Regions from separate parts of the Lysinibacillus sp. NPDC058147 genome, predicted to be linked through region 1. Evidence: riboswitches for the same ligand, from Rfam matches in the RefSeq annotation. Region 1 holds a riboswitch; each other region holds the start of a gene.
The links. A riboswitch is a leader RNA that binds a small molecule or an ion and turns the genes downstream of it on or off. The one in region 1 is predicted to bind cobalamin.
Positions count from the first base shown of each region.

Region 1 (3,162 bases):
CTCCGTGTCCTATTCTTTCAGCACCCAACAGTTCAACAGCCTCTAGAACGTTTTTACCAATTCCTGTTTCACCGGCATGAATAGTGACTCTGTAGCCATATTCTTTGGCTAAAGCGATTGGATCTACAAATTTTTCACAAAAGCCTTCTTCTTCAGATGCACATAGGTCAATTGCCACTACACCTTCTCCAAGGAACTTTTTCCCCTTTTCAACCACCTCGAATGCACTTTCAACAGACATCGTCCTCATGCAAGACAGGATTATATTTCCCTTTATTTCGTAACGGCTTTCAGCGTCCCTCATACCATCTATAACAGCTTGAATAACTTCTTCAACACTAAGACCTTGTAGTGTGTGAAGTAACGGGGCAAATCTGACTTCTAAATATTTCACATTTTCTCTTGCTGCATTCTCAAATAGCTCAAAAGTAATTCTTCTTAAGTTCTCCTTAGACTGCATTACTAAATTAGGAAGAGAAAATCTTTTTAAATATTCATCAAGGGATTCACATTCTAACGGAGCAATCAGCTCCTTTTGTAGTTCATCCTTATCAAAAGTAGGTAACTGAATGCCTTCCTTCTGTGCAATATCGATAATAGTTTCAGCCCTAAGGCTTCCGTCCAAATGACAGTGTAGTTCAATTTTTGGCAATGCTAAAAAGTTCATTATTGACCTCCTGAAATAAATGTTTAGATTAAAATACAAAAAAATTCCTGACCACAAAGAAAATACAAGTATTGTACTTTCTTCGTAATCAGGAATTTCGGTTCCTGGTAGAGACCCCCAAACCATATTATTGGGGTTATACGAAATATTATTGTTTTCATTTACGATTTTTAATATGATAATAGAAAAATTTCGGGTTGTCAACATGATCTATAAGGATATTCAGGATGTCTTGTAATCTAACAATTTCTACTACCACTTCTCGAATGAAAATTTTTTAGATATAGAAATGATTGATATCCAAAATTCTCTTTGCCAGAAGATGTTTAAAATTAATTGTGGCAATAGATGTACTTCAGTTCCGTATCAGTTTATAACTCATATCATTGGAAAGAAATATACAATTTCACTAATATATTGACACAAAAAACACTTTGTCGTAGATTTAAAGTAATTGCATAAAAGCATTAGGTGCCCATTGCGGGAGAATAGGGAATAAAGTGAAAAGCTTTAGCGGTCCCACCACTGTAAAAAGGGAGTTTCATAGAGAATGCCACTAGCATCGTTCTGGGAAGGTTCTATGAAATGTTGAAATTGAGCCAGGAGACCTGCCTATCTGCTTCGGTTATATAGACGATGGAAAAGTCTGTAGTTTATTTGTTATGGAATAAACTACAGGCTTTTTATTTTTTCTCTAAATCATTCTTCGAGTAACAAGGGCAAAAAAGAAAGGGGAAATTTTCATGCAATTATTACAACAAACGATTCAAAACATTCAAAGTGCTGACAATAAAATGATGGAGAAGGCAAGGGAACGCATAGATGCACTTTGCAAACCTCCTGGAAGCTTGGGCAAACTGGAGGCACTTGCTGTACAACTATCCGGAATAACAGGAGACCTATTTCCTGCGATTGATAATAAAGCGATAATTGTCTGTGCAGCAGATCATGGTGTTTGTGATGAAGGGGTAACACCTAATCCACAAAATGTGACGGTCTTTCAAACATTAAATTTTCCTAGAGGAGGAACAGGAGTCTGTGCTATCGCAAAAATTACAGATGCTAAAATTGTCACAGTAGACGTTGGTGTAAAAGAAGATATTCCACATGATGCTGGTGTTATCATAAAAAAAATTAAATATGGAACGGACAATATGGCAAAAGGTCCTGCTATGTCAAGGGAAGAAGCCATTCAATCCATTGAAGTAGGAATTGAGGTAGCAACGGAAGAAATCAAAAAAGGAATCAATGTACTCGGGACAGGTGAAATGGGGATTGGTAATACGACTCCAAGTGCTGCAATATTATCGGTTCTTCACGAATGTCATCCAAATGAAGTGACAGGCTTTGGTGCAGGAGTAGGACCAGGGGGGATAGCACATAAAGTAGAAGTCATTTACAATGCTATTGCATTAAATAAACCAAATCGTGATGATGCTATTGATATTCTTGCAAAGGTCGGTGGATTAGAAATAGGCGCTATGGCTGGAGTGATACTTGCCGCAGCTGCACATCGTAAACCGGTTGTTATTGATGGCTTTATTTCTACTATTGCTGCACTTATTGCATACGAACTCGAACCCAACGTAAAAGACTATATCATTCCATCTCATGCCTCTGAAGAACCAGGTGCAAAAATTGCTGCTGAAATGCTCGGAGTTGAACCAATGCTACAGATGAATATGCGATTAGGAGAGGGCTCTGGTGCAGCTTTAGCCTTTCCTATTTTGGACGCAGCTTGCTCTATGATGAAAAATATGGCTACTTTAGAAGAAGCTATGTTGCTGTTGAAAAATTAACTTTAGTCGCTGCTGTGGATGCACGGAGTTTGAGATAAATAAGGAATTTATAAATTCGAAACAAGCCCAAATCTGATATTTGGGCTTGTTATTATGCAGCAGTATAGCTATGCTCGATTCAACCTCCGCAACGGTAAACGCCATTTCTTCATATATGAAAGTATTCTTAATACTGTGATCACACCAAATAATACATATAAAAAGAGATCCCCTGAAAATTGTTGAAGTCCGATGATAAGCCCGGCTAGTGCTGCCCAAACACCATAGACTTCATCACGGAGGACTAATGGTTGTCGTCTAGCTAATAAATCACGAACAATTCCACCACCAGATCCTGTTAAGACAGCAGCTACAATAACGGCACTAATAGGCATATCAAGCTTGACTGCATAAAGGGCACCCTGAATTGCAAATGCCGATAACCCAATAGCGTCAGTGAAATTGCCCCAGCGATGCCAATGCTGAATAAGTCGGTGTGGAAATAAGAAAAAAATTGTTATGGCTGCAATGGCAATTTGGAACATCATATCCTGCCCCCACAGTGTTGTTACAGGTAAACCTATAAGTAAGTTTCGTATAGCTCCACCACCGAAAGCAGTTACGATACCGAGTATATATACACCGAATATATCGTATTCTTCCTCCATTGCAATTATTGCCCCGGAAATAGCGAAGGCAATTGTTCCAATAATACTA
Region 1 is NZ_JBHVUJ010000003.1:158,046-161,207, reverse strand. Features, by position in the region: gene add (adenosine deaminase) at 1-667, opposite strand, end outside; purine riboswitch at 733-831, opposite strand; cobalamin riboswitch at 1,120-1,297, shown strand; gene cobT (nicotinate-nucleotide--dimethylbenzimidazole phosphoribosyltransferase) at 1,411-2,466, shown strand; gene ACFVT8_RS10320 (trimeric intracellular cation channel family protein) at 2,574-3,162, opposite strand, start outside.

Region 2 (3,162 bases), on a different contig from region 1:
AGAGATGGAAGATGGTACCCTGCAAAAGCAATTTCAGTTTAGTTATAAAGAAAAGTCTCTCACTGGAGTGGATCGTCAATATATTAATTTGACGGTAACAAATGTAAATCATAATCCTTTAGGAAACTATAACGTTACGGAAGATAGTCAGCACTTTTCAGGGGAAATCACGAATGTAGGTTTGAATTTTATGAATCCTTTGTATTATCGTGCGATGACACCAGATAAATTTTTCGCGTATGTATATTATAATTATAATGATACAGACAAGCGCATTTATCAAATGAATACAAGAGCCAATGAGTTTTATACATATTATAATGGCTATGTATATCAAATAGGCTATCAATTAAATGGTGATCAACAGGAAGCACAAGAAAAAATGGTTGCTCTTGTAAGAGAATTTATCCCACACTTAAATTCATGGAAAGCAAAGAAATAAGGTGGAAGATAAACTGACTGTAAAAGCTCGATTGGTGAAGGCTTAGAAATTAGTGGTGATTAAAACCCTCTAGTAAGTATTACTTAATTTTTGTCACCAACTAGTTACCAAATTGGCACATCTCATTCTGTCTATATTAAAATAGTAGAAAAGAGGATGGGGGTTCAACAATGACGGTAGCGCAAACGTATTTAAATGTAGTTCAAAAAAGATTTAAAAGTGTGAAAGAACAAGGTGATAAAACACTCTCACAATTGGATCATGAACAACTACACTGGGCTTTTAACGAGGAATCCAATAGCATTGCCGTTATCGTAAAACATGTTAGTGGCAATATGATATCGAGATGGACTGACTTTCTAACGACAGATGGCGAGAAAGCAACGAGAAATCGTGATGATGAATTTACTGATAGCCTTCAGACAAAAGAAGAGGTTATAACAGTATGGGAAAAGGGATGGCAAGTATTTTTAAATGCTTTACAAAGATTAACGGAAGCTGATTTACAAGGGTTTGTAACGATAAGAGGAGAACAGCATTCCGTGATAGATGCTATCGAAAGACAAATGTCCCACTACTCACAACATGTCGGTCAAATTGTTTACATCGCAAAGCAACTAAGGGGCACTGATTGGCAAACATTAAGTATTCCAAAGGGTCAATCTCAGGCTTTTACAGAGTCTATGGTAAAAAAACATCAACAATAGAAATGGGGCCGTCTCACTAGTGTGAGATGGCTTTTATGATGGAATATACTATAATAAAGCCTTTAAATATCTCAAAACTTTATTATATTCAGAAAATAAAATTGACGTGTGTCTTTGAAGCATGTTATGTTTATTACTAAATTTAATAATTATCATTACAAGTTTGAGTGAAATAATTTTTCACTCAATTAAAAGGAAAATGGGTGTAAATCCCATGCTGTCCCGCAGCTGTAAATGAGGAGTTTTGTTTCAAATACCACTGAGTAAGTACTTGGGAAGGTGAAGCAAAATGAAGATTCATAAGCCAGAATGCCTGCTTGTAGTTAGATTCATTGTAGAGCTACGAAAGATAGGGAGATGGATGGAAGGCTTTTAATGATGAGTTTTTCTATCCTTATTCATATTTGAATAAGGATTTTTTTATGCCTTTTTCTAAACATAGTAGTTTACATCAAAGTGAGGTGCGAATAAGGTTAGCGGCGGAATATCGGGTTTTAGCGGCTTCATATGCTTAGTTAGCGGCGCAATTTACACTTTTAGCGGCGTTCCCCGAATGCTATGAGTTTTAAATTAGAAGTATTTTGTGTCTTTCTAGCACCAATAAATAGACAGGAGCAGAAATAATGTTATTCAAAAAGAATTTATTACCTTTCATTCTATTGCTGATGTTAATCATTTTAGCAGGGTGTTCAAGCTCGAATGAAGGTAATGGAAGTACAACAAAAGATAACGAAGGAAAAATGATAACAATTGGCTGGCCACTAGATATAGGGCCATTAAATCCGCATACTTATCTACCAAACCAAATGACTGCCCAAGCAATGGTGTATGAATCATTGGTAGAATATAACGATGACGGGACAATATCGCCGAAATTAGCAGAGAGTTGGGAAATCTCCAACGATAAAAAAACTTACATATTTCATCTTAGAAAAGATGTCAAATACTCTGATGGGACAGCCTTTAATGCAGATAATGTCATTCGTAATTTTAATGCAGTTTTAGCAGATCGTGAAACACACTCCTGGATGGGGATGGTGAATCATATTGTAGATGTTGTGAAAAAAGATGACTATACAATTCGTTTACAGTTAGATGAACCATATTACCCTGTATTAAACGAACTGGCGTTTGTTCGACCATTCCGCTTTTTAGGGGATAACGGATTCCCTGAGGGAGATGCAACTAATAAAGGAATAAAAGCTCCGATTGGAACAGGTCCATGGGTATTAACCGAATACAAAAAAGATGAATCCGCAATTTTTAGCCGCAACGAACATTATTGGGGTGAAAAGCCACTGGTGGACAAAGTAAAAGTGAAAATTATTCCTGATTCAGAATCTATGTCACTGGCATTTGAAAATGAAGAATTAGATTTAATTTATGGCCGTGGCATTATTAGCTTAGATAACTACACTTTCTTAAAAGATAGCGGTAAATACAAAACGGCTATATCTGAACCTTTATCTACACGTGCATTGCTATTTAATACACAATCTGGTCCATTAGCAGAATTAAAAGTACGTCAGGCTATTCAATACGCTATTAATAAAGAACAAATGGTTGAGAGCATTACCCATGGTACAGAAAAAGTTGCCAATACACTGTTTTGGGATGCTATTCCGTATGCCAATATTGATTTGAAACCAATCCTATTCAGTCCAGAAAAAGCCAAGCAGTTATTAGATGAAGCAGGTTGGACATTACAAAAAGGTGATAAAATCCGTTCTAAAAATGGGCAACCTCTTAAACTAGATTTAATCTATATTGCAACAGATGCCATCCAAAAACCTATGGCAGAATTAATGCAAGGAGAATTAGCAAAAATAGGCGTCCAACTAAATCTTGAAGGCGCTGATGTTATGGTAGGGCTCCAAAAATTGATGGATAATCAAGTAGATATTAATTTTTGGCGTACTAATGGTCCACCAACAGACCCGCATAGCTTCGCAAACGAATCAGCAACACTGAATGCAAATGGCGTTTATGAAGCGAAATTAGGCCTAGATAACG
Region 2 is NZ_JBHVUJ010000004.1:396,268-399,429, forward strand. Features, by position in the region: gene ACFVT8_RS24575 (hypothetical protein) at 1-442, shown strand, start outside; gene ACFVT8_RS14670 (DUF1572 family protein) at 613-1,149, shown strand; cobalamin riboswitch at 1,292-1,484, shown strand; gene nikA (nickel ABC transporter substrate-binding protein) at 1,773-3,162, shown strand, end outside.
Region 2: it holds a riboswitch for cobalamin, as region 1 does, so the genes downstream of both, nikA (nickel ABC transporter substrate-binding protein) here and cobT (nicotinate-nucleotide--dimethylbenzimidazole phosphoribosyltransferase) in region 1, are expected to answer to the same signal.

Region 3 (3,162 bases), on a different contig from region 1:
TCGACAAATAAAGCTGCAATCAGCATTGATACTGAGCGAAGCCATTGCATAGGGGAGCTGTATCCTAAACGAGCCTGCTGGGCAAGATGGATTTTTTGCATACTATCTAAAAAGATAAAAATAAAACGATATGTTAGCTCTACTAGCTCTACAAATAGAATTGGAAGTCGACATTGTCGTAGGACGTAACAAATAGACTGGACTGATGTTGTGAGAATTAAAAAATACAAACAGCTAATGCTTCCAAGGACGATGAAAAAAAGTTGTTGCGCTATCACGAGGCTAGCACTGCCAATAAAAATCGTCCAACTATTAAGTGAAAATGACCAAATGTGCGTTGGTAGTGTGCTAGTTGTTGGCGCTATAGAAATTAAAATTGACACTAAACTTGATAGTAAAAAAAATCCGGGTAGTAAGAGTAATTTAGCGTAATATTTAGCAGGGATCTTTGCGCCTATAATGATAAAAGCACTCATCACAATAAAAGTAATGAGTGAAATTCGTTCATCTTTCATGATAAGCGACAATATAAGTAGTCCAAGAGATAACGCCATTTTTTCTAGCGGATGAACAGACGCTAGTTTATTCAAATATGCATACTTATCAATGAGTAACATCGCTTAACCTTCTTTATGTTTGCCGCGCATTAAGCCGATGAAATAGCCGATAAATCCAGCGCCGATAGCAGCCTGTAGTGCGAATAATAAGCTTTCAATTTCACCACTTGGTGGCTCCCATAAGCTTTCGAACCATGGCTCGTAATTAGCATCTATTTCACTAATTGCTGCCTCTGCTTCGCCATCAGCTCCTCCGAATTCTGCACCTTTTTGAATAAATAGGGGAACGATTGCTAATAACACAACAATGGCTATGAGTAGTAAATTTTTTTTCATTTTAGTGTGCCTCCTTTGCTGAGAACACACGGAGAGCTTTTAATTCACTCACATTGTATTTCTTCAGGAAGTTCATAACAATTACTGTTAAAATTCCTTCACTAATAGCAAGAGGAATTTGTGTTAACGCAAAAATACCAGCAAATTTTGTGAATGAAGCCATAAAGCCTCCGACCTCAGAAGGGAAGGCAAGAGCTAATTGTACAGAAGTGACAACATATGTACCTAAATCACCAAGCATTGCTGCTAAAAAGACAGCGAGGGAAAATGATAGTCCCATTTTTTGTGAGCCCTTAAATACATAGTAAGCGATAATAGGGCCCATAATTGCCATAGAAAAGGTATTTGCACCTAATGTTGTAAGCCCACCATGTGCTAAAAGTAAAGCTTGGAATAATAACACGATTGTTCCGATAACACTCATTGCTAGTGGACCAAAAAGAACTGTTCCAAGCCCAACTCCAGTTGGATGCGAGCAACTCCCCGTTACAGAAGGAATTTTTAAGGCTGATAGCACAAAGGCAAAGGCACCTGATAGACCTAAAATCATTTTTGTTTCAGGATTTTCATCAATAGTTTTACGAATAGAACGTAATCCTAAAATAATAAATGGAATCGAAATGACCCACCAAAAAATCGCCCATTCGATTGGCAAAAAGCCCTCCATAATATGCATTGCAAATGCACGATTTGGCACGAATAAAAAGGCCAATAAAAAATAACTAAGCTTCCAACCTGAAAATTTCAAAAATCTCTCCTCCTAGCTTTAAAATTTTTCGAATTAGTATGCGAGCGATACAATTTCGCCATGGCGTAATTGCGTCCGGATTTAGAATTGTGCAAGCACAATTCATTCCTTTCAAAATCCGTGACATCCGCCGGAGGCTTTTTTTCATTCAGTGGTTTTTTGGCTCGGATGGAACCATATCTGTACTACCACTTTGAGAACTAATCTCTTCTGAATGAAAAAAAGCACTTTTCCGTAGTGGAAAAGTGCATAGCTAAAAAAAGCAAATAAAATTCTAATCTGCTAAGCCGCACACCCATCCTCGTAGGTTGAAACGATCACATATTTTTCGGCAGGTCTCCTGGCTTAAGTTCAATGTTTTATAGGCCTTCCCATCCTTTGGACAGTGACATTTTCTATAAAACTCCCTAGTACAGTGGCGGGACCGCGCCGGACTTGAACCGGCTTCCCTTTTAAGCGAAATGCTGAACAATTCGCACCGAAAAAAGTTGAAGTTGTGAGATTTCACGACAAAGTGTAACACGAATTTCCATATATATGCTATACTTTTTGTGAAAAAATTTTAAATTGATAGTCTATATCGAAAATTTAGATAAATATAAACTGGATATCGCGTTTTTTCTATGAAATTTTAAAAAAATTGTCACAAATTAAAAAAGAAATATTGAAATTTTAAAAAAATAAGCTATGATAGAAACAGTTTTTAATTACATAAATTCATATAAAACGTCCATAAGTGCTTGAATATTTTCAAGATAATAGGGAAATCGGTGAGAATCCGATACAGCCCCCGCTACTGTAATAGCTGATGAAATCGCGGATGCCACTAGTGAAAACTAGGAAGGCGCGAAAGTAAAAGGAAGCTTTAGTCAGGAAACCTGCTTATGTGATGATGCATGCAAACTTTTCGGAGGGAGAAGTTGAAGCGAGAGCGAGTACCTGTATATATTCGTTTTTATTTGGCTTCTACTAAACCTTTACTCTTCGTCTAGAGTAAAGGTTTTTCTTTTTCCTAAAAAGCAAATGAGGGGAGAAAAACTATGACAACTTGGAATTTAGAGGGGATGAAAACACATCTTTTTATTTGCAATGGTAGTAGCTGTATGAAAAAAGATGCTGAGGACATTACACAGGCAATCCGTGATGAAATACAGTTACTAGCGCTTGATAAAGAAATACATACGACAAGGACCCGCTGTAATGGCAGATGTAAGGATGCTTGTGTTGTCATTGCTTATCCTCAAGGGAATTGGTACCGAGTGCCGACAATGGAGCATGCGAGAGCACTCGTACAAGATTTGAATCATGAAGCGTTACATAATGAGCATGTTTTTACATTGCGTGAAGGTTCGTTACAGCGTACAGCGCAAACAACAGCCATTAAAGGCATTGAAAAGGTGAAAGAGGGGTAGCAAAATGGCGCAAAAAGGTAAGATTTTCGTAGTTGGCTTTGGCCCTGGAGACTTTAAACATATTACGACTCGTGCTGTGGAGGCACTACAACAAAGTGATATGATCATA
Region 3 is NZ_JBHVUJ010000001.1:822,655-825,816, forward strand. Features, by position in the region: gene cbiQ (cobalt ECF transporter T component CbiQ) at 1-617, opposite strand, end outside; gene ACFVT8_RS03970 (energy-coupling factor ABC transporter substrate-binding protein) at 621-893, opposite strand; gene ACFVT8_RS03975 (energy-coupling factor ABC transporter permease) at 895-1,641, opposite strand; cobalamin riboswitch at 1,955-2,139, opposite strand; cobalamin riboswitch at 2,359-2,542, shown strand; gene ACFVT8_RS03980 ((2Fe-2S) ferredoxin domain-containing protein) at 2,682-3,053, shown strand; gene cobJ (precorrin-3B C(17)-methyltransferase) at 3,058-3,162, shown strand, end outside.
Region 3: it holds a riboswitch for cobalamin, as region 1 does, so the genes downstream of both, ACFVT8_RS03975 (energy-coupling factor ABC transporter permease) here and cobT (nicotinate-nucleotide--dimethylbenzimidazole phosphoribosyltransferase) in region 1, are expected to answer to the same signal.

Region 4 (3,162 bases), on a different contig from region 1:
CAAAATCTGTGGTTCGCTAAATGAAATGTCTAGCGAGAAGCGTTTGTTTAGCACGTCGATCAGAACTTCGAGTTGGATGACACCCATAATATGTACATGAATTTCTTGAAATTTTTCATGCCACAGCACACGTAAAGATGGTTCTTCTGCTTCAAGTGTGCGGAAAATTTTTAATACTTCCTTTATATGTTGATCGCCTTCATATTGTACTTTTGCCTGTAAAGTCGGTACTAATTCATAGGGCTTCGGGTTACTTGAATAACCAATGATATCTCCGATGTTTCCCTCGCTAATCCCTTTAACTGCGAAAATCTCTCCAGCTTCTACTTCTTGAGCGGTATCATAACGGCTACCATTGTATAGGCGAATTTCAGTCACTTTTTCTGTTGCATCTCCAAAGAAAAATTCATCTCTCACATGCAATGTGCCCTGCAATGCCTTTAAAAAAGTTAAGCGTTGATGTCCATCATGACGAATTTTAAACACCTCACCTTGGAACGGGGCATCATTAAGAAAATTTGTTTCTGTAAGTAGGGGAAGCTGAGCTAGAAATTCTTTTATCCCAATATCTTTCAAGGCAGAGCCAGAAAAACATAGAAAGGCCTTTTCCTGTTTAACCATTGTTTGTAAATGAGTAAGGGAGCTAGAGCTATCCAATGTCTCATTAAGAAAAGCATCCAGAAGCTGTTCATCACGTTCAGCGATCCACTCCATTATGTGAGTTGATACAAAGTCGGGGCGGAGCGGTTCATCTACGAACAGTACATCCTCAGAGCAATCCTTTTGAAGCTGTGCCATAACGGTTTCAACATCTGCACCTTCACGGTCAATTTTATTGATAAAGAAAAAGGTTGGGACGTGATATTGGCGTAAAAGTTGCCACACTGTTTCGGTATGACCTTGTAGTCCTTCAACTGCACTAACAATTATAATGGCATAATCCATAACCCGAATGGCACGTTCCATTTCCGGCGAGAAATCGACGTGTCCAGGTGTATCAATTAACGTATATGTATCGTTTCCAATCGTCATGCGACCTTGCTCCGCAAAAATCGTAATGCCCCGCTGACGCTCCAGTTCATGGTTGTCTAGAAATGTATCCTGGTGATCCACTCGTCCACGGGCTTGAATACTGTTTGTATGAAAAAGCAACTGCTCAGAAAATGTTGTTTTTCCTGCATCTACGTGTGCGAGTACTCCAATTGTTACATGCATAAAAAATCCTCGTTTCTATTAATTCATTTATCAACATTGTAACAGAATTGGAATGAAAAATATTTCGTTTAAAAATCGTTAGTGTTTATGTCGGAATAGTGTTAATATATTTATGATTATAATTTTTTAATATTTTCGGAGATTGTGAATCTGCTAATCTTTCGATATCAATTACAATTAAATAAAAACGACGTATTGGTGCAAATGATTTTGTCATTTGCTTAAAAGGGAAATCGGTGCAAATCCGATGCTGTCCCGCAACTGTAAATGGGGAGTCTATACGAGATGCCACTGTAGCAACACTATGGGAAGGCGTATAGATGATGAACCTAAGCCAGGATACCTGCCAATATATATTTTTTACTTAAACCACGAGGATGGAGATAGTGAACGGTTGAAGAACCTTTCTTTCGCTATGCTAACCTCTTGGAAACAAGGGGATTTTTTTATGCCCTTTTCTAGAAACCTAACTCGGGAGCAAAGAAGTCTAATGATTTCTTTTTATATATTTAACAACAAAGGAGAAGAGGACATGAAGAAATGGAAGCACGTATGGCTTGTCTTTGTAATAGCATTGATCGCTGTACTAGGCGCGTGTAACGCAAAGGACAAACCAGAATCTGCAGCAAAAGGTGAGAAGGTAGAGCCATCACAAGCTGCAACGACAGAAATAACAATTGAAAATAATGGAACAACACAAGTATATAAAGAAGCACCGAAAAAAGCGATTAGCTTAAATCAACACGTAACAGAAATTATGTTGGCTTTAGGTTTAGAAGATTCAATGGTAGGGACTGCATACTTAGATGATAAAATTTATGAGCCTCTACAAGCTGCCTACGATAAAGTACCTGTATTAGCTGAACAGTATCCCACAAAGGAGCAGGTTATTAATGCTGAGGCAGACTTTTTATACGGTGGTTGGAAAAGTGCCTTTGGAGAGAAAGGTGTCGGTACACCTGAAGAACTTGAGGCATTAGGGATTCACACATATTTACATACTGCCTCAAATATGACGAAACCTACTTTAGATGATATTTTCACAGATATTCGAAATATAGCGAAAATTTTCCGCGTTGAGGATCGTGGTGAAGTTTTAATCGAGAAAATGACAAAAGATGTAGATGAAGTACGTGCAAAATTACCACAAGAAGGGAAAGAACTGCGCGTATTAGTGTTTGATAGTGGTGATAAAGATGTCTTTACTGCTGGACAAAACTTTATGAACGAGCTTGTAACGATGGCTGGCGGTAAAAATATTTTTGGTGATGTTGAATCCGGTTGGACTACGGTATCTAAAGAGGATGTAGTAGAACGAAATCCAGAAGTTGTTGTTGTCGTTGATTACGGTGAAACAACGGCGGGAGAAAAAATAAATTTCTTAAAAAATGATCCAGCCTTAAAAGAAACGGAAGCAGTAAAAAATGAACGATTTGTAATCTTACCGCTTTCTGCTGCGTCAGAAGGAGTTCGTGCTGCAGAAGCCATTCAAGTATTAGCAAAAGGCTTCTATCCTGATAGCTTTAAAAACTAAAAAAATCTGGGCTAGCGTTTTGCTAGCTCCTTTTTCATAAGGAGAAGTATTTATGAACGCATTCCGTACGAATATACCGGACAAAACCTTTGAAAAGCTAAACAGTAATGGAGATTTTACACGTCTTGCCATAAGCCCAGGTATTATTAATAAGCATTACACTCCCTTACAATTTCAAACAATAGCGAAGGTTGTAGGGGAAATAGGTGCAATCAAATACTCAGCCTCTTACAGCATATTATTATCTATTCCAACAGTAGATGTAGCAAATACTATTGAGGAGTTAGAAGAGGCTGGTCTGTATGTGGCAAAGCAAGGGCCGATTGTGTCGATGAAGGCTTGTGACTTTTGTGATGGTGATAAGATGGAGGCAGCACCGATTACTGAACAGCTATATCATTCAATAGAAGGAA
Region 4 is NZ_JBHVUJ010000002.1:518,722-521,883, reverse strand. Features, by position in the region: gene ACFVT8_RS07950 (GTP-binding protein) at 1-1,215, opposite strand, end outside; cobalamin riboswitch at 1,395-1,580, shown strand; gene ACFVT8_RS07945 (ABC transporter substrate-binding protein) at 1,748-2,749, shown strand; gene ACFVT8_RS07940 (precorrin-3B methylase) at 2,802-3,162, shown strand, end outside.
Region 4: it holds a riboswitch for cobalamin, as region 1 does, so the genes downstream of both, ACFVT8_RS07945 (ABC transporter substrate-binding protein) here and cobT (nicotinate-nucleotide--dimethylbenzimidazole phosphoribosyltransferase) in region 1, are expected to answer to the same signal.